Coraliomargarita algicola: one gene and its partner. The protein of the gene in region 1 binds, or shares a complex with, the protein of each later gene. Links are inferred from orthologs where the notes say so. Each region holds a gene or a part of one and is shown on either strand. Other genes may lie near its edges. The genes, in order: SH580_RS10620 and pnp.

What was found.
Region 2: SH580_RS10620 (region 1) and pnp share a complex: the UniProt entries of both Bacillus subtilis proteins name them as parts of the possible RNA degradosome complex. The link is inferred for Coraliomargarita algicola from one-to-one orthologs.

Annotation. Positions count from the first base shown.
Region 1 is NZ_CP138858.1:2,640,582-2,647,704, reverse strand. Bases 1-2,887 are described here. They hold SH580_RS10620 (6-phosphofructokinase), read left to right. Parts: upstream 1-756; coding sequence 757-2,019; downstream 2,020-2,887. Other genes in these bases: SH580_RS10615 (leucine-rich repeat domain-containing protein), read left to right, coding at 2,545-2,887; purB (adenylosuccinate lyase), read left to right, coding at 1-690. Outside these bases: more of SH580_RS10615, read left to right, coding at 2,888-6,039; SH580_RS10610 (leucine-rich repeat domain-containing protein), read left to right, coding at 6,018-7,123. UniProt on the Bacillus subtilis protein: Catalyzes the phosphorylation of D-fructose 6-phosphate to fructose 1,6-bisphosphate by ATP, the first committing step of glycolysis.
Region 2 is NZ_CP138858.1:1,889,250-1,905,704, reverse strand. What follows is about bases 5,632-8,591. They hold pnp (polyribonucleotide nucleotidyltransferase), read right to left. Parts: upstream 8,225-8,591; coding sequence 6,038-8,224; downstream 5,632-6,037. Other genes in these bases: SH580_RS07330 (alpha/beta hydrolase), read right to left, coding at 5,632-5,894. In the rest of the region: SH580_RS07355 (Abi family protein), read right to left, coding at 1-71; SH580_RS07350 (hypothetical protein), read right to left, coding at 68-250; SH580_RS07345 (type I restriction endonuclease subunit R), read right to left, coding at 279-3,158; SH580_RS07340 (hypothetical protein), read left to right, coding at 3,594-4,433; SH580_RS07335 (trimeric intracellular cation channel family protein), read right to left, coding at 4,430-5,044; more of SH580_RS07330, read right to left, coding at 5,061-5,631; rpsO (30S ribosomal protein S15), read right to left, coding at 8,670-8,957; SH580_RS07315 (DNA glycosylase AlkZ-like family protein), read left to right, coding at 9,461-10,561; SH580_RS07310 (Fic family protein), read left to right, coding at 10,720-11,811; SH580_RS22005 (hypothetical protein), read left to right, coding at 11,846-11,983; SH580_RS07305 (hypothetical protein), read left to right, coding at 12,301-12,879; SH580_RS07300 (DUF4236 domain-containing protein), read left to right, coding at 12,890-13,981; SH580_RS07295 (transposase), read right to left, coding at 14,214-15,209; SH580_RS07290 (IS110 family RNA-guided transposase), read right to left, coding at 15,557-16,455. UniProt on the Bacillus subtilis protein: Involved in mRNA degradation. Catalyzes the phosphorolysis of single-stranded polyribonucleotides processively in the 3'- to 5'-direction. Necessary for competence development in Bacillus subtilis.

The DNA of each region.
Region 1 (7,123 bases):
CGTCTCGCTTCAGGGCCTTCCAGCTTTGCCAAGACTCTACGTATCATGGCTGGCCACGAGCTGGCCAGTGAGGGCTTTGCCAAGGGCCAAGTGGGCTCCTCTGCCATGCCGCACAAGATGAACAGCCGCAGCTGTGAGCGTCTCAATGGCTTTGCTGTCATTCTGAAGGGCTACCTGACGATGGCGGGCGAGCTCGCCGGCGATCAGTGGAACGAGGGCGACGTCTCTTGCTCCGTAGTGCGTCGTGTCTTCTTGCCAGACAGCTTCTTTGCCATCGATGGGCTGATCGATACTTTCCTCACGATCTTAAATCAAATGGAGGTCTACCCAGCCGTGATCGATCAGGAAAACCAGCGCTACGGTCCATTCCTCGCGACCACCACAGTGCTGATGGAAGCGGTCAAAGCCGGAGCCGGGCGCGAAGAAGCGCACGAAGCGATCAAAGAGCATGCCGTGCAGACCGTGCGCGATCTACGTTCGGGGCTGATCTCGGCCAACGATCTGGTCGAGCGACTTGCAGGCGATGCTCGCTTGGGGCTCAGCTTGGAGCAACTCAGCGAAATGATGGGGCGCGCCCAAGCCATGACGGGGCTGGCCTCCGCTCAAGTGGACAAATTCTGCGCCACTGTTCGTGAGGAATCTCAGAATTTCCCAGCCGCCGCCGACTATACTCCGGGCGCAATTCTTTAAGGATTGCTTTCGAAAAAGGCCGTCATACACACAGTCACACTCTCTCTTTAAACACCCAATACGCATATGTCAGAACAACTCGAAGGAAACTGTCTTGTCGCCCAATCCGGCGGCCCTACATCTGTAATCAACGCCAGCCTCTCCGGTGTCGTTGCCGAAGCGCTCAATCACGAGTGCATCGAAGAAATCTACGGCGGCCTGAACGGCGTGCTCGGTATTCTTAATGAACAACTCATCGATCTCGCAGCCGAGTCGCAGCAAAATATCCGTGGCCTTCGCTACACTCCAGGCGCCGCTCTGGGCACTTGTCGCTACAAGCTGAAGCGCCAGGCCGATTTCGACCGCGTGCTTGAAGTTTTCGAAGCCCACAATATCCGCTACTTCTTCTACGCCGGCGGCAATGATTCTCAAGACACTGCCGATAAGATTTCCAAGCTCGCTCAAGAGCGTGGCTATGCCTTGCGCGTCATCGGCATTCCAAAGACGATTGACAATGATCTGGTCACTACCGACCACACACCTGGTTACGGTTCTGTGATCAAATACATTGCGACCACCGTTAAGGAAATCGCCGCCGACAACGCAGCCATGGGCCAACACGATTTGGTGCAAATCATCGAAGTGATGGGCCGTAGCGCAGGTTGGATCGCAGCTGGTGCCGCATTGGCCAAGCGCCGTGACGAGCCAAACGCTGCACCGCACCTGATCTATTTGCCAGAAGTCGCATTCTCTCCGGAGAAATTCATCTCTGACGTGCAACACGTTCTTCAGAAGGAGAAATATTGTGTCGTCGTCGTGGGGGAAGGTCTCGTCGATGCCGATGGTAACTACGTTTCCACCGACAGCGCGGGCGCCGATGATTTTGGTCACTCTCAACTCGGTGGTGCCGGTGAATACCTACGCGCCCTTGCAGAAGAGTCGCTGCAGGTTAAAGCGCGCTCCGTCAAGCTCGGCATGGCGCAACGCGCGGCCGTTCATTGCTCCTCGCAGGCTGACAATGATGAAGCTTACCTCGCTGGCCAAGCCGCTGTCGAAGCCGCTGTCGATGGACAGACTGACAAGATGATCACTCTAGTGCGTGGCGAAGGTGATAGCTACACATGCGAGACCGGTCTCGCCGATCTCTCTGAGATTGCCAATGGCGTGAAAAAGCTCCCTGAGAGCTGGATCAACGAAGACGGCGTCAGCATGAACTACAACTTCTACAAATATGCACTTCCTCTCATCCAAGGCGAAGTCAAGGTGCCCTACGAGAACGGCGTGCCCGCACTTGTTCAGCTCAAGATGGAGAAGGTCGACCGCAAGCTCGCGGCTCACATCTTCGAATAAAAGTGTAGCCTCAATTCTCTGAATTGGGGTCAAACCGAAACGATTTTCAAGCCCCGTCGCGATAAACGTGACGGGGCTTTTTTTGTTCAAATGCAAGTTCCAAACTCTGTTACAGGTCATACCAAAGTAGCCTCGGTTCCGTTGTGCTGGGGTTCGGTCGCCTACTAGACGCAACGGGGGCTAAAGCACCCCGCCACTTGCTTGCGAATGCATTGAAAAGTAGCCGAGCGCTTTAGCACCCCGCCACTTGCTTGCGAATGCATTGAAAAGTAGCCGAGCGCTTTAGCACCCGACCGCGTTTAGATGAGTTCTAAGCACGTATCGTATATTACTCGTTTAAAAGCAGCAGTTGGGAGAAGTCCATGTGATGGAAGTTGTAAGAGGTATTCGCATTTACTAACTGGAATATCATGTTGTAATAACGTTTTTTCTTTTCAAGGCCACTACTTCTAGGGTAAAAGCTAGGGTATGTTGCCTAGATTTCCCCTTTTGCATCGGGTCCCAGTCGTTGGGGTTCTTTCTTTTTTGATCGTTTCTCAGTCGATCGCGGACGTTTTTCCAGACCAGGATGAAGATGGCTTTATTGATGCGATTGAGTTGCGTTATGCGGGGACCTGGTCGGTCACGAACCCAGAGCTGACACCAGATCACGGCACGCCGTTGATGATTGGCACCGTTTCTACTTGGGGCGATTTTCAACGCTTTCCCGAAACGGATCAGGCGGTGGCCCTCGATGCCAGCGGTTACACTGGCTCCGAGTTTGTGCTCGTGTTAAAAGGGGACGGGCGTGTGCTGGATTGGTCGGCACAGGCGAATTCGATTCAAGAACGTTTATATGGTAGCAGTGATTGGGCCGGCACCCATCCTCGTGAATGGCGGGGCATTGTCGCTATCGAGGCGGCACCTTTCGGTGTCTTTGGTATCGATGCAGAAGGTAATATTCACTACTGCGCGGAGCCCTGGGCCGTCAGTGCGGTGCAAGGCCTCAGTGATGTGCTACAGATTGAGACTTCATACGATAGCTTAATCGCGCTGACTGTGGGCGGGAATATCGCGACTGCGGTCGATGGTTGGAGTGATCCACTAAAAGCAAAGGTCCCTGTCCTCAGTGAAGACACCGAGTTTGACGGAATTGCCGTCCGCGTTGCTGCCGGTAAGGATGTCTTTGCAGTGGTGAGTCGATATGGGAATTTCAAGCTATGGGGCACGACGGCGGCGATGGCAGCGATGGACACTTCAGCGTTTGCATCCATGCCTATTCTCGATTTTGAGCTGAGTGCGGTCGATCACTCAGGCCTCGCGATTCGAGCGTCGTCAGGTTTGTCTATTCTTTTTGGGGCCGACAAATCGGGTGGGATTGATCCTTTTGTTTCTCAAGCTGTCAAAACGCCCAACTCGACGGGCGATTTTTCAACTCTGTCCGATCATCGCTTGGAAACTTCAGCCAGTTTAAATGATGACGAAATTCACGCTTCGACTAATTGGGAATATGTGGATATCGCTTCAACTGACTCTGCGCTCTTTGGTATTACGCGCGACGGCACGCCATTGGAGTGGGCAGTCGCCGAGGAACTTGGGGTGCATTCTCCAGTCTATCTGAATGACGGTGATTGGAACAGCCTCAACGGTTTAAGCTTGTTGAATTCCCCAGTCATGTCGCTTGCGGGTCTAGAGCGGGCCAATAACCTGCAGAGTCTCTTCATTGAGCAAAGCTACATCGAAGACCTTAGCCCTTTGATTGATCTCGACGATCTAGAGTATCTGCGAGTTAGTGACTCACCGATACTCGATTTATCCGCGCTCGATCAGCTCCCTTTGCGGCAACTTGAACTGGCGGGATTGCCGAGTGCCTCTGAACTCGATAGCGCTAAAGGTTTTGAGCGACTACGAGCAGTCGCTCGACTCGAGCAGCGTTTCGGGGCAAATGTTGGCGCCTCATTGAATGCGAACTTTGGCTGGCATCATCAATTTGATCCTCAACTTGCCGCTTGGATCGGTTCAGCTCTCGAAAGCCTCGGCAGTGTGTCTACGCTTGATACTAGCCTTTCTGCTGCTGTCGGACTCGAACTTAGCGATTTACGCGGACTCTCCTTGTTTGACCAGTTAGAGGTCTTGCGGATTCCTGATCAAAACGTGGTCGACCTTTCCGAGTTGGCAGACCTGCCTCAGCTTTGGGAAGTCGATCTGAGTAATAATCCCGTCGTCGATCTTTCCCCGCTCTTGAGCCTGCGCTCGTTACATGAAGTGGACATCACCGATACGGGCGCTGCGGAGCTTTTAGCAAATGCAAGCGCGGAGATGCCTGCTGCCATCGAGTTGCGTGCCGTGGTGGCCGAATTAGAGCGTCGAGGTGTGGACGTGACCAACGATAGCTGGACTGCGCGTAACGATTGGCATTTACACTTTGCCGAAGACACTGCGGCAGCCATTCGTGACTATTTGAATCTCACTGATGTCGAGCTCACCTTTGCGCAGCTTGAACAGGTGAAGGAATTCAATGTGGATGCTCGTTTCGACGAGGAGTTTTTTATCACCGATCTCTCCGGCCTCCAATACGCATGGCAGCTTGAGGAGGTGAAACTCATTGAACAAGGCGTCACAGACATAGCTCCGCTTAAATATCTACCTAATCTGTATCGCTTATCCGTCATTCATTATGATATGTCCGAAACGGAACGTCGATTGAGTGATTTGTCGCCGCTCGCAGGGCACCCCGCACTGGAGGAAATTTTCCTGATGGGGACAAACGTCCTTGACGTTAGTCCACTTTACAATCTGCCCTTTTTGCAATACTTGGAGCTGAACAGCACCTTCGCCGACGAGTTGTACTCTTATGGTGATGAGGAGAACCCTGTCGCGATCGCGATTCGTGAAGAGGTGGCCTTACTTGAAGCATCTGGTGTGCAAGTTATCTTTGATGGTGAAAGTCGTAACGACTGGTGGCGCATCTTCGAGCCTGCGCTCGCTCTAGCTTGGCGCGATGCGTATGGGTGGGGGGATTATCTTGTCTTAAGCGATCTAGAGAGTGCGACCAATCTCTCATTTTCACAAGCAGGTATTCGTGATCTCAGCGGGATGGAGCTCGCGTATCAGGTAGTGATTCTTGATTTGGAGGACAACGTGATTACCGACCTCAAACCATTGGCTGGCGCGACGAAGCTCAGCACGCTTTCTTTGAACGACAATCCGGTCGCGGATCTTTCGCCTGTGCTCTCGCTACAGTCACTTGGCGTCTTGGATATCGACGGCACCTTTGCTGCAGAATTGTATCAAGCAGGGCAGAGGACTTTCTTACATTATGATTCGGTTGCCAGAAAGTTGTACCGTCAACTGTCCGCTTGGGATCAAGCTGGAGGTGGCTTAAACTCTGGGGGCGATAATCGAGATGACTGGTGGTGTCTCTTCGCACCAGAGCTGGCCGACGTTTTAGTCGAGGCTGCGAGAGGCGGCGATGGCGACTATACTTTGAGTTTGAGTGATCTAGACTCTGTTCGAACGCTCAGCGCGACACGTGACGACCTCAGGCCGATCGCTAGGCTGACGGGGATCCAATACCTGCTGGAACTTGAAGAAGTGAATTTGCCCGATCAGGCCATCAGCGATCTCGCTCCTTTTTCAGAAGTGCCTACATTGACTAAGCTTGATTTGAGCAACTCTAAACTTAATCAATGGCCGATCAATCGTGTCTCGGACCTCTCGCCGCTCGCGGGTAGTTTATTACTGAATAACTTGAACATCGAGAATACGGACGTCTTAGATTTGGACCCTTTACTCGATTTGCCTTCCTTATCTTCGCTACTTATCGATGGCACCTTTGCCGCAGACCTGATCATGCGGGGGGCTTCTGAAAGTCCTCGCGCTATACGAGCTAAAGAAATCGCGCAGCAATTTTCTCTAGCACCGACTTCTAGTGAACGCGAAGATTGGTGGCGCGTCTTTGATCCTGCTTTGGGCAGTGCGCTGGCGGCTGAAGTCGGCTGGGGGAGGGGGCGCTTTCTTTGGATGCTATCGAGGGACTGACAGGTTTGTCCGCGGCAGAGCAAGGCATCGTCTCACTGCGAAATGTCGACTTGGCCTATCGTTTCGATAATTTAAATTTAAGCTCCAACCCCTTGGGAGATTTGTCGCCATTAGCTGGTTTGCTGCAACTGCAGGAGTTAAACCTGGCTTATTGCAGTCTGTTTCGGGGCAGCCTATTCGATGCCGAGCCGTTGGCCTCCATTCGCAGCTTACAAGACGTAGACCTCAGTCACAATTACCTGCTGGATATTGAGCCACTGCTGGCCTTGCCTCTCTTGCAAGACGTTAACCTTTCGAGCACCTATGCCTCCGATGATTCCGAGAACCCCGCTTACTGGATTTATAAAGTCCTAAGGGCTCGTGAGGTCGATGTGACACTGGGGGAATCTCCTCTTGAGAACTACAGCTTTCTCTTTGATCCCGGCTTAGCGCAGGCGATTCGTGAGCAAGTGGGTAATGGTGTGGGGTGGAGTCAATTGCAGCAAAATCTGACTGACTTAGATGCTTCGGCGCGTGGTATTCAAAGCCTACGAGGCTTGGAATTGTGCACCAACTTGGAGTCCTTATCTCTTGGTGATAATCTGATTGCTGATCTGAGCCCATTGAGTGAGCTAACAAAGCTGACCTACTTAGACCTCGGTGTGGATGTGGGTGCATACCCAGAGGGGAATCCATTTAAGGATCTCAGTCCCTTGGCCAATTTGTGGTCTTTAGAATCTCTCAACCTGCAAGGCTGTGGAGCCACCGATTTCTCGGTGCTAGGCTCTCTGCCTTCACTTGTTTCGGTTAATGTGAGAGATACGCTTTTACAGTCCGGTGATTCGATTGTTGCGAGACTGGAGGCTTCTGGAGTTGGACTTACGATTGGTGGGGATGTGCAGTTCTCGCGAATATTGGCACCTTCTCTTTACGCCGCATTGGAGGCAGAAGATCTTCTCAGTTTAGATATCAGTGTGATGCAACTAGAGGATCACGGCATTAGCAGTCTCGATGGAATCGGGATTTTTCAGAATCTAGAGCAATTAAACGTGGGGGGCAATCGTATCACTGACTTAAGCCCTTTAGCAGGCTTGCCATTGCTACA
Region 2 (16,455 bases), 750 kb from region 1 along the record:
TCGTCTACCGTGAGCCCTCGGTCTTTAAGCAGTTGAAGCTGCGCTACATAAGTGAGTGGAGGCTTGTTCATGCGGCACGCACTTTCTGGGATTTGGGCAAAAAGAAACCTCCCGTGGTGCACATCGTAGAGAGGTGTGGGAGGTGTTGATGGATGTAGTGTGCCGCGTAACCAGTCTTCACGTCAAACATATTTTGTATCCCATTGGGATGCGAACTGTTGTTTGTGACCTCTAATTCTTTGTTGTCCATAGCTATGGTTGTTTGACCCATATATGAATTACCCGACTAAGGCGGTGTTGAGGTCTTCGAGAACGGATTTGAAATCCTTGCCGAAGAGTTTTCGGGCTTTGGCGAGGCCGCCCTTTTGATTGAAGGGGACGTCTTCAAAGTCGTCGGGCTCGATGGCGGCGCTGCTGGCGATGTGATCTTTGATCATGTGGAGCCATTCGAGGTGGGTGCTGCTAAACGGGTTGGTGCCGAAGGCGCTCGGGCGTGGCTCGGCGGCAGTGATCGATCCATCGGCATTGCGCGCTGGTTCGGTGTCTTGCGATGCGCTGGAGTTCTGCTCGTCGAGCCAGGCGGCAAAGCGTTGATCGACGATCTCGGCATAAGGGACGAGGGGGATGCTTTCGGGCTGTATGCTGTGACGGACGAGGGTGATGAGATTGGTTAAGGTGCGCAGGGGCGCTTCACTGGGCTTGCGGCCTTCGAGGTTTTCGTAGGCGCGCCAGACTTCCTCAGGGGCGATGTTATACGGAGGCTTGGTGACGGCGGCCGCGAGTTGCTTGATATGGCTGTAGTTGAGGTGCCGGTCTTTGTGCGGCAGGTTGTAGATGAACTGTAAGGCGGTGAGTTCGTCTTTGGTGTCCTCGATGAATTGTTTCCAGCTATCGATTAGACCTTCGGCTTTTTCGGTATCGTAACCGGCGAAGAGGACGGTGTCGGAAGAGGTATGATCAATAGTGACCTCGGTATCGCGGCGCTTTTGCTCTAAGAATTCGCGCAGTGCGGGATTGGCGGCAATGGGCTTGGCAGCTTCGTCGGCCAAGGTGTCGGTCGCGAGTTGTAGTGCCTCGGGAGTGACTTCGTCGGCAGAGGCATCAGTATGGCCTGCGGCGTGGTCGGCGATGACGTCGGGATCGGTGGCGCGGAGCAGGCTGGCGGCGATTTGTTTGACGCTGAGCCCGCCGCTGAGTTCGCGGACAGTTTGGCGGTCGCTCTCGGTGAGATTGCAATCGAGGCGTGCCAATCGATTGGCTGCGCTGGCGAGGGTGTCGGGATCACGGTCGCCCATGGCGATGCCGAGCAAGAGCTTGTCAAAGGCGACGGTGGGCTTGCGCTCGAGTGGGCGGGAGTCGGTCTTGTCGGATTCGGTCACGCCAACGGCATCGACGAGGACGAAGTGTGTCTTGTTGCCGCCGTCGGGTGTGACGCTCTGAAAGTCGGTGGGGTCGATGGTGCGGGTGCCACGACCTTTCATTTGCTCAAAGTAGAGCTGGCTGCGAACGTCGCGCATAAAGATGAGGCACTCCAGTGGCTTGATGTCGGTGCCGGTGGCGATCATGTCGACGGTGACGGCGATGCGAAACTCGGGCGCGGTGCGGAAGGCTTTGATTAAATCCTCGGGCTTGGCACCCGCGCGGTAGGTGATCTTCTGGCAGAAGTCGTTGCCCTTGCCAAATTCCTCGCGGACGAGGTGCACAATCTCTTCGGCGTGGTTGTCGTCTTTGGCGAAAATGAGTGTCTTGGGCACCCATGGCTCGGGATAGCCGAGCGCCTTGGCACGTGCGGGGCGGCTGGGGAAGAGGTCGGTAAAGAGTTTGTTGCGAAAGGTGCGAATGACGGTGCGTATCTGGTCAGGTGCGATGACGCTGCGGTCAAGGTCTTTTCCCGTGTAGTCTTCGGCCTCGTCTTGCAGCTTCCAGCGCTCGGTGCGGGTGAGACGGTCGCGCTTCTTGTAGTCGAAACCAGATTCGAGCGTGCTGCCGCCCTCGGTGATCTGGGTCTTGATACGGTAGATGTCGTAACCGACGTTGACGCCATCGGCGACGGCTTGCACGTGGGGGTATTCAGTGACGAGGTTTTGGTTAAAGAAACCGAGGTTGTGTTTGGAAGGAGTGGCGGTGAGACCGATCAAGAAGGCGTCGAAATATTCGATGACTTGCTTCCAAAGATTGTAGATCGAGCGGTGGCACTCATCGACGATCACGAAATCGAACTCTTCAATGGGGATCTGTGGATTGTAGCTGATCGCCTTAGGCTCCTTGTTGTCGTCGGCCTGAGTTGCGGCGAGCTCGTAGCCGGAATGCTCGTCGAGATCTTCTTCCATCTCTTTGCCAGCAAGCTGTGAGTAGAGGCGCTGAATAGTGGAGACGGTGACCTTGGCGACGGGATCAATGCCAGCGGGGCCGAGCATCTGCACATTGTAGAGCTCGGTGAATTTGCGGCCATCGTCGGGTGTGGTGAATTGCTGGAATTCGTTGACGGTTTGGCGGCCAAGGTTGCCACGGTCGACTAGGAAGAGAATGCGCTTGGCTCCCGCGTGCTTGATGAGTCGATAGCAAGTGGTGGCTGCGGTGTAGGTTTTGCCTGATCCGGTTGCCATTTGAATGAGCGAACGAGGGCGGTTGTCGGCTAGCGAGGTTTCTAGCTTGGAAATGGCATCGATCTGGCAGTCCCGCAGTGGCGCGGTGATGAGAGTGGGGAAGGTCTTGAGCCGATCGCGCAGTGTGTCGGGCTGGCGCACGCGGGCCAGTAGCTCTTCAGGGCGATGAAAGGCGAATACTTTGCGCGCACGGGCGTCGGGTTCACGCTCGTCGGTGAACAGCGTCTCGAGGCCAGTGGTCTCGTAGATGAACGGTAGCGGGTCGGCCCAGCGCTGAATGTGCCTGGTTGCGGCGGTGCCATATTCGGCTGCTTGCATGTGGACTGCACTGAGTGTGACGCCTTCCTTTTTAGCTTCGACGATACCGATCGCTTTGCCATCTGCGAAGAGCATGTAGTCGGCTGGGCCAGTGGCCGTTGGGAACTCGCGAACGGCGACGCCACATTGAGCCGCAAGGTTGATGGACTTTATATCTTGGACCACCCAGCCAGCAGCGGAGAGCTGCCCGTCAATGTGTTGGCGAGCCTGTAGTTCTGGTTGGGAGACGGACATGTGAATCAGGAGACGATCTTTGAGTGGTAATTCATAGATAAAAGCTGTTTGTGTGAACTCTTGCAAAGTAAAATTTGGTGAGGATTTTTGCTTTGTGAGTTTACGGGATATTGTTTTTTGTTCCCAGTTTGGTGTGATTTCGCTAGATGCTTCTCTTAAATCGCTAAAAGCACTCGTGTTACCAATCGTGACACTGGCCCTCAATCGACCTTGCAAAAAAAAAATAATACGGATGTCGCGGTCGCGGATTTCAAAGGCATCCGTGTCAGTCAGTTGGAACGATCCGCGCTCCGTGATTGGCCCGAGGGGGCGAGATGAACTTTTTGAAAGGGAGCGGCAGTTTAAATTGGCCTTTGACGCCTTTCTGTTGCTCATGTCATATCTGTCGAAAAATCAAAATACCGATTAAATTTATTCAACAAATAGTCTCAAAGTATGCTTTCACTTCTCATTTCAGCGCTGGTCGCTATCGCATTGGCTAGTGCCTCGAACGCTTTGCAATATCGTACGGGGACGACGGTCTTCTTTAGTATCGCCGGATTTGCTGGCACGTTTTTCCTGATCGGATTCCTGGTCCGGAAAAGAATGTCCAAGGCTCAAGCTGCGCTTCAGGAGAGCATGGAAACCGCTCAGAGGCGTATGCAGCGGAAGGTGCAGCAGTTCCAAAACAAGCCGGGCGGCAATGTTAAGCAGATACAACGTCAGCTCGAAATGGATCAACAGGCCATGTTTAAGCAGGGCTTGGAGCTCACCAAGGGGCTTGAGCCCTTCCGGAAGTGGTCTTTGCTCACGGGGCGTCAGATTGCGACCATGCGCCTGCAGTTTCACTACCAGCTCAAGGAGTTCGACAAGGTTGATGAGATCCTCGCCACCTGCGGTTTTTTAAGGGGCCCGCTGATGATGGAACCTATGTCGGTGGCCATGAGGATGGCGCGTTGTTATAAGAAGAATGATCTGGAGGGGGCGAAAAAGGTCTTCAAGCGCCATATTATGTGGTTTCGGGGGGACCGCGGTGCTTTGTTGTATGGCTTAATGTCGTGGATCTACGTTAAGGTTGGCGAGCCCGATGAGGCACGCCGGGTGCTGTTGAAGGCCAAAGAGTCCACGGGCGTCGATACCTTTGCCCGGAATTGGGAACACCTGTCCAATGATCGTGTAAAGAGTTTCTCTAATGCAGGATTGGGGGATGAATGGTACAGTCTCTATTTGGAGAATCCGCCCCCTGTTAAGCAGCAGCGTGTGCGTGGCAATGGCCGCAATCCGCGTGGCTTCTAGCGCGGGAGATTGATCGCATAGTGAATGGCGACGAGGCGAATGACGACTACAATGAGGCTGGTGAGTAGGAGTGAGACGGTCTCATTGAAGTTTGCATAGTCGAAGCCGAGCAGGGCGAGCCCGCCGATGATACAGGCGGTGGCATAGATTTCTTTGCGCAGCACCAGTGGTACTTCGTTACGAAGCACGTCGCGCAAGAGGCCACCAAAGGTGGCACTCACCACACCGATCGCGATGGCGGCCCACCCTGCGAGCCCATAACTTTGGGCAATTCGCATGCCAGTGACGAGAAAGATGCCGAGCCCTAATGCATCTATTATGGAGACGATACGAGTGATTTTTTGCCAACTATTGGTGCCATGTAAGGCCACCATGACCGCGCTGACGGCTAGTATAAAATAGGCGGGGTTGGTTAGAAATGCGGGAGGCAAGTCGCCCAACATGATACTTCGTAATAAGCCGCCTCCCGTGCCAGTCACGAGTGCGACGATGAACATGCCGAACCAGTCCATTTGGTGTTGTCGTCCTGCGATGGCCCCCGAGACGCAGAAGACAAAGGTGCCTAAGTAGTCCCAGTATTCTAGCATCCCTTGCACTTGTATCGGATCCATTCTTGCAGGGCCCCGCTCAGTCTTCGATGGTTGGTTCGCCGTCCAGATAGTTTAAGGAAGCTAAGAATCGGTCCATCACTCGCACGGTTGCTCTATAATAGGGCATCTGCGCTTCGGTGTAGTTGAAAAATCCATGCGGCTGCCCTTCGTAGAAATGCAGGTCGCAGCGTCGGCCGAGGGCTTCCATTTGCTGCTTGTAATCCTCTGCCATCGTGACCGGAACATGAACATCCTGAGTGCCGAACAATACGAGCGTGGGGGGGGGCTCTGTGCTCAGGTTGTGGGCCGGCGAGAAGGACTGCCAGTAATCTTTGACTCGATCATAGCCATAGCTCTCGGGGCCGTTATTAAATACGGGGTTAAAGAGCACCAAGGCTGCGGGCTTGCAACTGATCGAGCAGTCATCCTCGCTTTCGTTGAAATCTTCAAGCGTCGCCGTCGCGGCGGCCACATGGCCCCCCGCAGAGCCGCCTCCAGCGAGGATTTTATCCGGATCGATGCCCCATTCTGCCGCATGGGCACGTAGCCAGCGCATCGCCGATTTACCATCTTTGACGCACTCCTGCGGACTGGTTCCGTGCTGTTTCTGCACGCGGTATTCGGCGGAAACGGCAACCATGCCACGCGATGCCAAGTAGGCGCAGTGTGGAAAAAACTGGCTGGGGTTTCCTATCATCCAACCGCCTCCAAAGAAGAAAAGAATCGCGGTGCGTTGATCTGTGGACGCATGATCTGGCGGCAGAAAGACATGCAACTTAAGCGAGTGGCCATCAACCACCTTGTAAACCGCAGTGTGTGAGGCATCGAAACCTTGTATGTTGAGACCTTCAGATGAAGAAACGTGTGTCATCCGGTTAAACAAAGTGAATTTTTGTTAAAGGCCAATTCCCAAGTCGTTCTCTTTCTACCTCTGCTACAAAATAAAAAGCGGCCGCCTTTCGGCGACCGCTTTGAGTAGAATGAATCGTGTGAGCGGTGGAGACCGCTGATCCGCTATTCCGCTGCTTTTGTGTCTTCAGCGGCTGGAGCTTCTGCTTCAGTGGCTTCTTCAGCTTCGCCTTCGGCAGCTTCCTTAGCTTCTTCGAGTGCAGCCTTGCGGGAGAGGCGAACCTTGCCCTTTTCAACGCCGATGCACTTGACGACCATTTCGTCGCCCAGCTTGCAGATGTCTTCGGTCTTTTTGACGCGGAAGTCAGCCAGCTCGGAGATGTGCACCAGGCCTTCTTTACCAGGTAGGCATTCGACGAATGCGCCGAAGTCCTTTACGCCGCGAACGATGCCACGGTAGGTCTTGCCGACTTCGATTTCTGCAGTGCAGGCATCGACTTCCATGATCGCGCGGTCCATGGATTCTTTGTCGGTTGCGAAGATGAGCACTTGGCCTTCGTCGTTGATGTCGACTTGGGCGCCGGAAACTTCAGTGATGCGGCGGATGTTTTTACCACCGGGGCCGATGAGAGCACCGATCTTCTCGGGAGAGATCTTGATGGTGTGGATGCGTGGTGCGTGCTCACGTAGATCCTTGCGGGACTCAGGCATGTGCTCGGACATGATCGCGAGGATCTTCATACGAGCGTCGCGGTTTTGCTTGATCGCTTCGAGTGTGATGTCGAAGGGCAGGCCGCTGATCTTGAGGTCGAGTTGGAAGCCTGTGATACCGTCTGGAGTACCAGCGATCTTGAAGTCCATGTCACCGAAGTGGTCTTCTGCACCGAGGATGTCGGTCAGGATGACGCTCTTGGTGATCTTACCGTTTTCGTCCTTTTCAGTCACGAGACCAGTGGAGATACCAGCACAAGGTGCGGTGATCGGCACACCAGCATCCATGAGAGACAAGCAACCGCCACAGATGGAAGCCATCGAAGTGGAGCCGTTGGAGCTCATCACTTCAGACACTACGCGGATGGCGTATGGGAACTCGTCTTCAGGAGGAAGGATCGGCAGGAGTGAACGCTCTGCAAGGGCACCGTGACCGATTTCGCGGCGACCGGTGAATCCGAAGCGACCCGCTTCACCCGTGGAGAACGGAGGGAAGTTGTAGTGCAGGATGAAAGACTTGCTAGTGGCGCCGCCTGTAAGACCGTCGATGTCTTGTGTGTCACGGCTGGTGCCGAGTGTCGAGATGACGAGGGCTTGTGTTTCACCGCGGTTGAAGATGGCGGAGCCGTGCACGCGAGGGAGCACGCCAGTGTCACAAGAGATGGTGCGAAGATCCTTCGCGCCACGACCATCGACGCGCTTGCCTGTGTCGAGGATGTTTTGACGGTAGAGCTTTTCTTGGATTTCGTCGAAAGCGCGAGCGACGTCGTCGCCCTTTACGTTTTCAGCGCCAAGCTTGGCTTCGAGAGCCGCAGTGGTTTCCTTGGCGATGGCTTCGATCGCAAGCTTGCGCTCGGTGTAGCTGTCGTGGCCGAGGGCTTCCTTTACCTTGTCTGCTGCGTGTTCTTCGCAGAAGTCAGTCACTTCCTTAGGAGTGATGATGAGTGGGAATTCCTTCTTTTCCTTGCCGGCTAGCTTCGCGAGCTCACGTTGAGCGGCGATGATGGGCTGGATGGCCTTTTGGCCGTATTCAAGAGCTTCGTAGAAACGCTCGTCGGAGATGAACTCAGCAGAACCTTCGATCATCAACATTTCGGTTTCGGAGCCGACGTAGATGAGGTCGAGGTCGGAGTCGAGCATCTCATCGTGGTTCGGGTTGGTGACAAACTCACCGTCGATTTGACCGACGCGCACACAGCCGACAGGGCCATTCCAGGGGATGTCGGAGATCAGAGTGGCAGCAGATGCGGCGTTGACCATGAGCACATCCGGCTCGTTGAGTTGGTCGGTGGAGAGCAGCAGGCCGATGACTTGAACTTCGTTCATGAAGCCCTTAGGGAAGAGCGGACGAAGGGGACGGTCGCAGAGGCGCGATGTCAGGATTTCTTTTTCAGAAGGCTTGCCTTCACGTTTGAAGTAGCCACCTGGGAATTTACCACCGGCGGAGAACTTCTCGCGGTAGTCCACAGTTAGGGGGAAAAAGTCTTGTCCGGGGCGGAGTGCGGAGGCTGCGGTAGTCGAAACGAAGAGCTCTGTTTCGCCGGAGCGGATGGTGACAGCGCCACTTGCGAGGCCTGCGAGGGTACCTGTTGCGAACTCGATATCGAGTCCTTCAACTTTTACGTTATGTTTTTGTTTCATATCTTTGTCTTGTATTTTGCTTTATGCATTCAAAACGACTGTTCTGGGATCGGACCTTACTATGTCGCTCGCGGCTCAAATCGGTTGAGTCGCTCGGATGAAAATTTATGGGAGGCTGGGAACGTTCAATGCCGAACACTGAACGTCCAATATTGAATTATGATTTTGGTGAGGTATGTGACCTTCAGCTCTTAATCTTACTCCTAATCGTAATCCTCTTTTTTCGTAGCAGGGTTGGCTTTGCCGCCCTGCTTGATTGTCGGGCGGCGAAGCCAACCCGACTACTGGAGGATTACGATTAAGATTATGATTAAGAACAAAAAGGGCAGTGGAGTGAAAGAACAGGGATTTTAGCGGGCTTTGCCGGTGATGGCTTGGGGACTGGGGATCTAAAGTAAAATGCCGGACCTCCATCGAGGAAGTCCGGCATTGGAAAAGTGATTGGCTATCGGCGAAGACCCAGCTTTTCGAGGATCGCGGTGTAGCGGTTGAACTCGGTGCGCTTGAGGTAGTCGAGTAGCTTACGGCGGCGAGCTGTCATGGCGATTAGGCCACGGCGTGAGTGGTAATCTTTGCGGTTTTCGCGAAGGTGCTCGGTTAGGTGCTTCACACGTGCTGTGAGCAGCGCGATTTGGACCTCGGATGAACCGGTGTCGCCTTCTTTAAGACCGAACTCTTTGATGATCGCTGCTTTATCGATTGTTGTATCCCCGACGGGTGCTGATTTTGACATAGTATTTTGATTTTTGTGATCACGACTTGCGGGCTTCGAGTTGTCGAAACCGTTCAAACCGCCACTGAGCCGTTTGAACCGTTGAACTCTCCCGTCCGTGCGGAGGAGAGAGAAGTCGAGGAACGGGCTCTTCGCAGAGCGCGCTCTAACGCTGAAGGGCAGGAAGATGTAAGTTCGGAGGCTCGGTGCAAGGAAAAAAGTGGGGTGATTGTTTTAGCATTTCCGGTGGGCGTGCGCGTGTGATGCCCTGCGCCAGTGTTGAGTGCTCTAGCTCGCCCTCGCATTCATCGTCGAGGCATTCATGCTGGTCGCGATTTTCCTTGGATGGGGCTATCGCCTGACGCATTCATGGAAAAGGGGAGCGATTGATTTCGTGCTGACAAAGTGCGGCAGCTTGGCCTTTAGTTTTCTTTCCCGTTAATGTTCATTAGTGGCTTAACTTAACCTTTTAGGTTAGATTGGCTTATGATTTACCACACCATCGACAACACCCGCTTCCAAAAATGAGCCCTCTCAAAATTCAGCTACAGGCGTTCCGGCGTCGAGTCGTCGCCGGATCCTTTCCGCAGTATTCAGATTTGGCCGCGGGCCTTCGCGGATTGCGTTTTGTGCAGGCGGATCCGATCCGGTCGCCTGCGCGGGCGCAAGATTTGATGCTCCGCCATCGAGTGGATGCGTATGTCTCCGGTGACTTGGAAGAAACGTATCCTCAGTTAGATGCCGAAGAGGGCTATCTCTTTGCCTATGGGTTTATGCAGCCAAAGGTTTGGCAGGATCTCCACACCAAGCCACCAGTCGGGAAGTTGAAAGCGCTGGAGCGCCAAGTGCTGGCCTTCGTTAAAAAGCACGGAGAGGTTCACCCTCGGGCACTAGCTGAAAGTTTCGGGTCGCGTTCGGTGACCAATTATTGGGGCGGTCAATCGCAAGCGACCAAGCGCGTTTTGGAGGACTTGCACGACGAGGGGCATTTGCGAATCAGTCGCCGCCAGAAAGGCGTCAGGATTTACGCAGCGGCTGAGCACTCGCGCCCAAAAGAAGCGAATCCGGAGGCTCGCTATGCGCGCTTAGCCATGACGACGGCTCAGGTCTTTGGCCCAACGACGAAGTCCTTTTTACTCTCGGAACTTAAAAGCCTCACGCACCTCGTGCCCAAGCGTAAAGAGAGGGAAGGGATCGTCGATCAACTGGTCGCCTCGGGGCAGCTCGCCGAGGTCGAGGTGGACGGGCTCAGGTATCTTTTGCAGCCCGACCATTGGCAGTCGGATGCAGTCCCCGACAGGGTGCGGATTCTCGCTCCCTTTGATCCGCTCGTTCGGAACCGTCAACGCTTCGAGCAGCTGTGGGGCTGGAGCTACCGCTTTGAGGCTTACGTCCCCGCATCCAAACGTGAACGGGGCTACTATGCCATGCCATTGCTTTGGAGGGAAAAGGTAATCGGTTGGGCAAATGCCAAGGTGGTCGATGAGCGGCTTCAGGTAGAGATCGGATACGTCAGTGAACCGACAAGCTCATTGAAATTTCGCCGTGCATTGGAAGCCGAAATCGAAGCGATGACGAATTTCCTGGGTTTGCAAAGTGGCGTCTGGGCTCTGAATTTCAGGTAGCGCAGCCGCGTCTCGCGGCGCATCGGTGTTTTGGTTGGCATGGTGTTCAGGAAATTCATCGCTTGTGCCTATCGGCTTGGTTCTAATGAGCCGATTAGTGTGTATATTCGGCTCATTATTGTAGTTTACATGAGCCGAATAAGTGCCATATTCAGCTCATGGAGTATCATTGGCAACTGCCAGACTGGCCGGAATTTCGCTACGAATTGGGCGAGTTGGAAGCGTCTTTGCTCGATTTTGTGGATCGTGCGGGCCTCGTAAGTGGCTCTGTCCAGGCTTTGCCCGAAAGCGAGCAAAACAATGCCATCGCGGATCTGATGATTGTGGAGGCTCTAAAGACTTCTGAGATTGAGGGAGCCGTCCTAAGTCGCCCCGATGTGGCGTCTTCGATTCGTAATGGCTTGGGGCTCAATTACCCGCATCAGCCTGTGCGTGATCGAGCTTCGGCAGGTGCGGCAGAATTGATGCTGGCAGTGCGCTCCGACTGGGCTGCGGATCTCTCAGGCTCCGTTTTACTGGATTGGCACCGTGTATTAATGCAGGGCGCAAACAATATGGCGATCGGCCAGTGGCGCTCGCATGTGGAGCCGATGCAGGTCGTTGAATTGACCTTAGGGGAGCCGAGAGTGCTCTACGAAGCGCCCCCTTCAGACTTAGTGCCCGCTGAAATCAAAGGCTTTGTGGAATGGTTTAATACGAGTCGCGATCAGATTCGTCATGCACCGATACGCGCAGGGCTGGCTCACCTTTATTTTGAGTCGATCCATCCTTTCGAGGATGGCAATGGTCGGGTCGGGCGCGCAGTGGCAGAAAAGGCCTTGTTTCAGGGAGCGGGGCGTCCGTTGTTAATGAGTCTTTCTCAGGCAATTGAAGCCGACAAAACGAGTTATTATACGGCATTGCAACGCGCACAACGTAGCAACGAGGTGACCGACTGGCTACGTTACTTTGTCGATCTGCTGTTGCGAGCCTTAGACGAATCGCAGGCGCGCATCGACTTTGTGCTGAAGAAGGCCCGATTCTTTGACCGATACCGCGAAGCACTTTCGGAGCGTCAACTTAAAGTCGTTCGGCGGATGCTGGATGCAGGACCAGCTGGTTTCGAAGGTGGCGTCAACGCAAGTAAGTATCAGCGACTCACGGGTGTCTCGAAACCAACCGCGACCCGCGACCTGCAGGAGCTCTTGCAACAGGGAGTGCTCACCTCGATCGGAGGCGGACGCAGCACCCGCTATGAAGTGAACCTTTGATCCGCTCGTTCGGAACCGTCAACGCTTTGAGCAGCTGTGGGGCTGGAGCTACCGCTTTGAGGCTTACGTCCCCGCATCCAAACGTGAGCGGGGCTACTATGCCATGCCATTGCACTGGCAGGAACAGGTAATCGCTTGGGCAAATGCCAAGGTGATCGATGAGCGGCTCTAGATAGAGATCGGATACGTCAGTGAACCCGCAAGCCCATTGAAATTTCGCCCTGCATTGGAAATCGAAATCGAAGCGATGACGGTTTTTCTGGGTTTGGGCAGTGGCGCCTGGGCTTTGAATTTCAGCTCGAAGCGATAACTGTTTTTACGGGGAGATTTTTAGATCCTACGTTTGGCCGCTTTTTAGGCCTTTAATTCAAAGAAATACGAAATTCCCCATGTCAGCTTTTGGGTCCCAGAATGGAAGAGCCTACTAAAACATGAAAAATTGGACTGACCCTTTTGAGTTCCCGGACCCTTTATAGCTTTCTATTTCAAGTGTTGTCCTTCCTTTTCCTTGTATTATCTATCGATACAATCAAAATAACGGTTATGTGGTTTGATGAGCTAGAAAAAATTGAAAATCCTGGTGCGAAAGAACTATTGCTTTTTGTAGAGCAAACGCGCCGATTCCTTGGTGATGTAGTTAAGGATGACAGATTTTGGTGGCTATGGATGGACTATCAGGGCTTGAGAGAACAAGCCTATAACACCTATCAGAACTTCATAGTAGAAGGGCCGGGTCTAGAGATCGATTCAGTTATTATGGATCTGGATCCATTGCCCTTGAATAGACATGGTTTAATCGGGTCTCCACTGCGATTTAAGTTTAGTGTAATCGCGCAATTAGACCGTGAGTTGACATCTTTTCTTCCGGACTTTGCTTCCGACGAACTAGATTCAAAGTCATTTAAGAAGGTAGTTAGAAATTGGTTTGGTCTAAGAGAGTGGTTTAAGAAACTCGTTACTGCTATTGATGCGACTTTGGATTCGATATTAAAATGCGCTGATCTAGTCCTCCCGGGTGCAGGTGGAATCATCAAAGAGTTTAAAGATACAATCGTTTCGATAGCTTGAGGGTTTTATTGTGGGCTTTTACTTAAGAAAGAGTCTTCGTTTTGGCCCCGTCCGATTTAATTTGTCGAAGTCGGGCGTAGGTGTATCTGCTGGGATCAAGGGATTTCGAGTTGGTTCTGGACCGAGAGGCAACTACGTCCATATGGGGCGAGGTGGCGTTTACTACCGGAAGACTTTACCCGCTGGCCGCAATGGAACTTCAGGGTCGAAGCAGCAAGCAGTTGATTCTCACGAGCAGGTCCAGCCTAGTTTACCTGGCGATATTGTCATGGATGAAATCGACAGTGGCGATGTTGGTCAGATTGTTGATTCTTCATCCAGCGATCTAGTCGAAGAACTGACGCTTAAACGTAAGAAAACAAGATATACGCCTCTAGTTGCAGTGGCACTTGGAATATTGGGATTTGTCTCCTTGTTAAATGAAAGCACAGGGGGGCTATTTGCCCTGACCCTCATCGTCGCAATTCCAATACTAATCTTCTTCGTGATTCTTGATCGTAATCGGAAGACTACAGTTGTCTTCTATGAGATGGATGAAGTTTCTGAGGGAGTCTTTAAGTCGCTCTATGACAGCTTCGAACAATTCAAGAGATGTAAGAAGATTTGGCATATACCTTCTGCTGGGAATGTTCATGATTCAAAGTATCACGCTGGAGCTAGTCGTTTGGTGACTCGGAAATTGGTTTCCGTGTCATTTACAAACCCCAAATTCGTGAAAACCAACGTGCCGACGCCTAATTTTTCGGTTGGGACACAGCAGATCTATTTCTTTCCGGATAAGATTCTAATATTTGATAATTCGGGTGTCGGTGGTTTGTCCTTTTCCAACTTAATTATCGAGCGTTCACCTGTTCGTTTTATTGAAGACGAAGGTGTGCCTCGTGATTCTCAAGTTGTTGATCGAACTTGGAGGTATGTGAATAAGAAGGGCGGACCAGATCGGCGCTTCAAAGATAATAAAGAGTTACCGATCGCTGAATATGATTCCGTTCACCTAAAGAGCCTGTCCGGGCTCAATGAGTTATTATACGTTTCAAAAGTAGGAGCCGTCTCTACGGTTAAGTCTGCAGTCGAGGCATCCGCGAAACTTCTAGGTGCGTGACTCTTCCTTCAGTTTGCTCAAAGTCGAAGCAAACAAGCCGGTGGGCACGGCGACGACGCCGAGGCCTACGATGAGGATGAGGGTTGTAAAGATGCGTCCGCCGGCGGTGATTGGATAGACATCGCCGTAGCCGACGGTGGTCAGGGTGACGACGGCCCATCACATGGACGAGAAGATGGAGTTGAAGACTTCGGGTTGGGGTTTAAAAACGGGTCATTCCGTGAAAAACGGGTCATTCCGTATATTTCGATATAAAATCTTGGTATTCCGGGTTCGGTTTCTGCTCGATCTCTCGCTCCAAGCGTTTCGCATAGACACCCACGAGTTGAGGAGAGCCCATGTTTAGCTTGTGCGCAATCCAAGTGCTGGGCGCGCTGGTGTGGCGCTTGAGTTCAGCGGCGATCCATACTTTCCAGGCCGCGGATTTCCGATCGTTGGCAATATCTACATCCGTTCTGCTCACCGCCTGCATGCCTCTTTGTAGTGTATCCTCCCAGATTAACTCATTGGCCTCGGCCAAGTCTTTGCCCTCCATGCGCAAGCGCTCAGACGTTCCGTCTTTCAAAAGCCCTTCGCTCTGGAGAAGTTCCCGTTTGAACTCTTTGGTCCCCAGTGCCCAACCCCGGCACATTTTGTCAAAAGCCATATCCTTACGCGCCGTCTGATCCTCGCTTAGCCATAGGAGGTAGGCCTGGTAGCTGCGATGTCCTTGCGCTGTATCCGATAGATTGCCAGCCGCTCTGAGTGCACCCGTTGGATCCAGGAATTCGGGTCTTGAAGCCGGGTTTCGCAGATACCAATAGCTCGACCAGCGGTAGTTGTGTAGCCCCTCCACATCGCAGATGCCCGCCCTGACAGGGTTCAATGCGACGTAGTGCAACAGCGCCCCGAGGTAAGTATCCTCTTCAACAATGAGACTCTTGTAGCGCCCCTGGAACAGTTTGCCATGTACTTGCCTGAACTTGTGGTAACGATTCGCAAAGGTCGATTGCAGCCATTTCATCCCATAGACGAGGTTCCCTTTGGGAGTGCGGATCACCAGATGGAAGTGATTGGTCATCACGCAAAACCCCTCCAGTATCCAGCCGCACTTTTTGCATGCCTCAAACAAGCACTTTTCGAAAGACCGGTGCGCCCCCTCATTGATGAACAAATCCTGTTGGTAGTTCCCACGATTGATCACGTGATAAACTCCGTTCTCGCGTTCGATCCGTAGACTGCGTGGCATGATTGGTAAGCTTATGGAGAAAGAAGGTGATCTGGGCAATTATAAATATCGAAAAATACGGAATGACCCCTGCTATGGGAGATATTGTCAAGCGGTTTAGATTTGGCTAAATCATGATGTGTAAGTTATCAGTATTGATGATTGTAATTTGAAACGTTTCCTCTGCTGGATGCAGTCGGCAAACTGCCGTGCATAACCTGCTATCCGCACTCACCGTTCTCGGCGGTGCAAGTTGATCTATTCAATCGGCAGGAGGAACAAAGGCCGCGCAACCTTTAAGTCGGATCTTCAAAAATCCAGGGGTCAAAACGCGCAGGCCTCCGTTCCAAATTCGGTAAATTTATTCGTTACATCGTTTTCGCGTTCACCTTAGCAACTCGTCCTTCACGTAATGCCCGTGTTGAGTAAGCAGTAGGATAGGCCACTCTCAAGCCAACTGCTTCAGGTTCAATTTGCCCCGTATTGATTCGCCACCAGTCCACGGCAAAGCGTCGAGCAATCGCTACGGTCATTTTCTTCTTCGCCTTACCAAAGGGTTCATTGCACATTCGTTGCTTCCAATACTTGATCGGTTCGTAGTCTGGTTGGAACTGTAGGAAGCGCCAAACAGCTTCTACTAGATTGTGACGTATGCGTGGGTTTCCGTGCTTATTGATACTACCTTGCTTGCGAGTGCCGCCGCTAGAGGCTTCGCCTGGACATAAGCCGGTATAACTGGCAACTTCTCGACGATTCTTGAAACGTGTGTAATCACGAAACTCATTATCTAAAATGGATGCAGTCAGTGCGCCTAAGCCCACAGGGAGTTTCCGATTTGCGGAGCGCTCTTCACGTGCAGTGGTTTCACGGAACTGTTTATCGATTGCCGCTAGCACTGCCTGGAATGGTTGAAGGATCGCAATCAAGTAGTCTGGCAACTCTTCAAGTAGTTTCTTAAAGTTACATGACTTCCACCAGCTCATCTGCAACTCGTATCCATAGTAGCGCGCATTACTAATACCTACGTTTTGTAGCCGCTTGAGTTCCTTCGATAAGGTGTCGCGTTGGCGGCTCAGACTGCGAGAGCGTTCTTGTTCTTCGGTGGGCACTCGGACAACGCTCAATGCTCGTTCATTGCCTGCTAGAAAGCGATCTAAGTGGCTGCAGAGTTCTCGTGCATCACGAGCGTCAGTTTTGACCTTGGATCCATAGTCGTCCCAGTTTCGCGGACGCACTACGAAGTTCTCGATCCCCATTGATTCTAGCT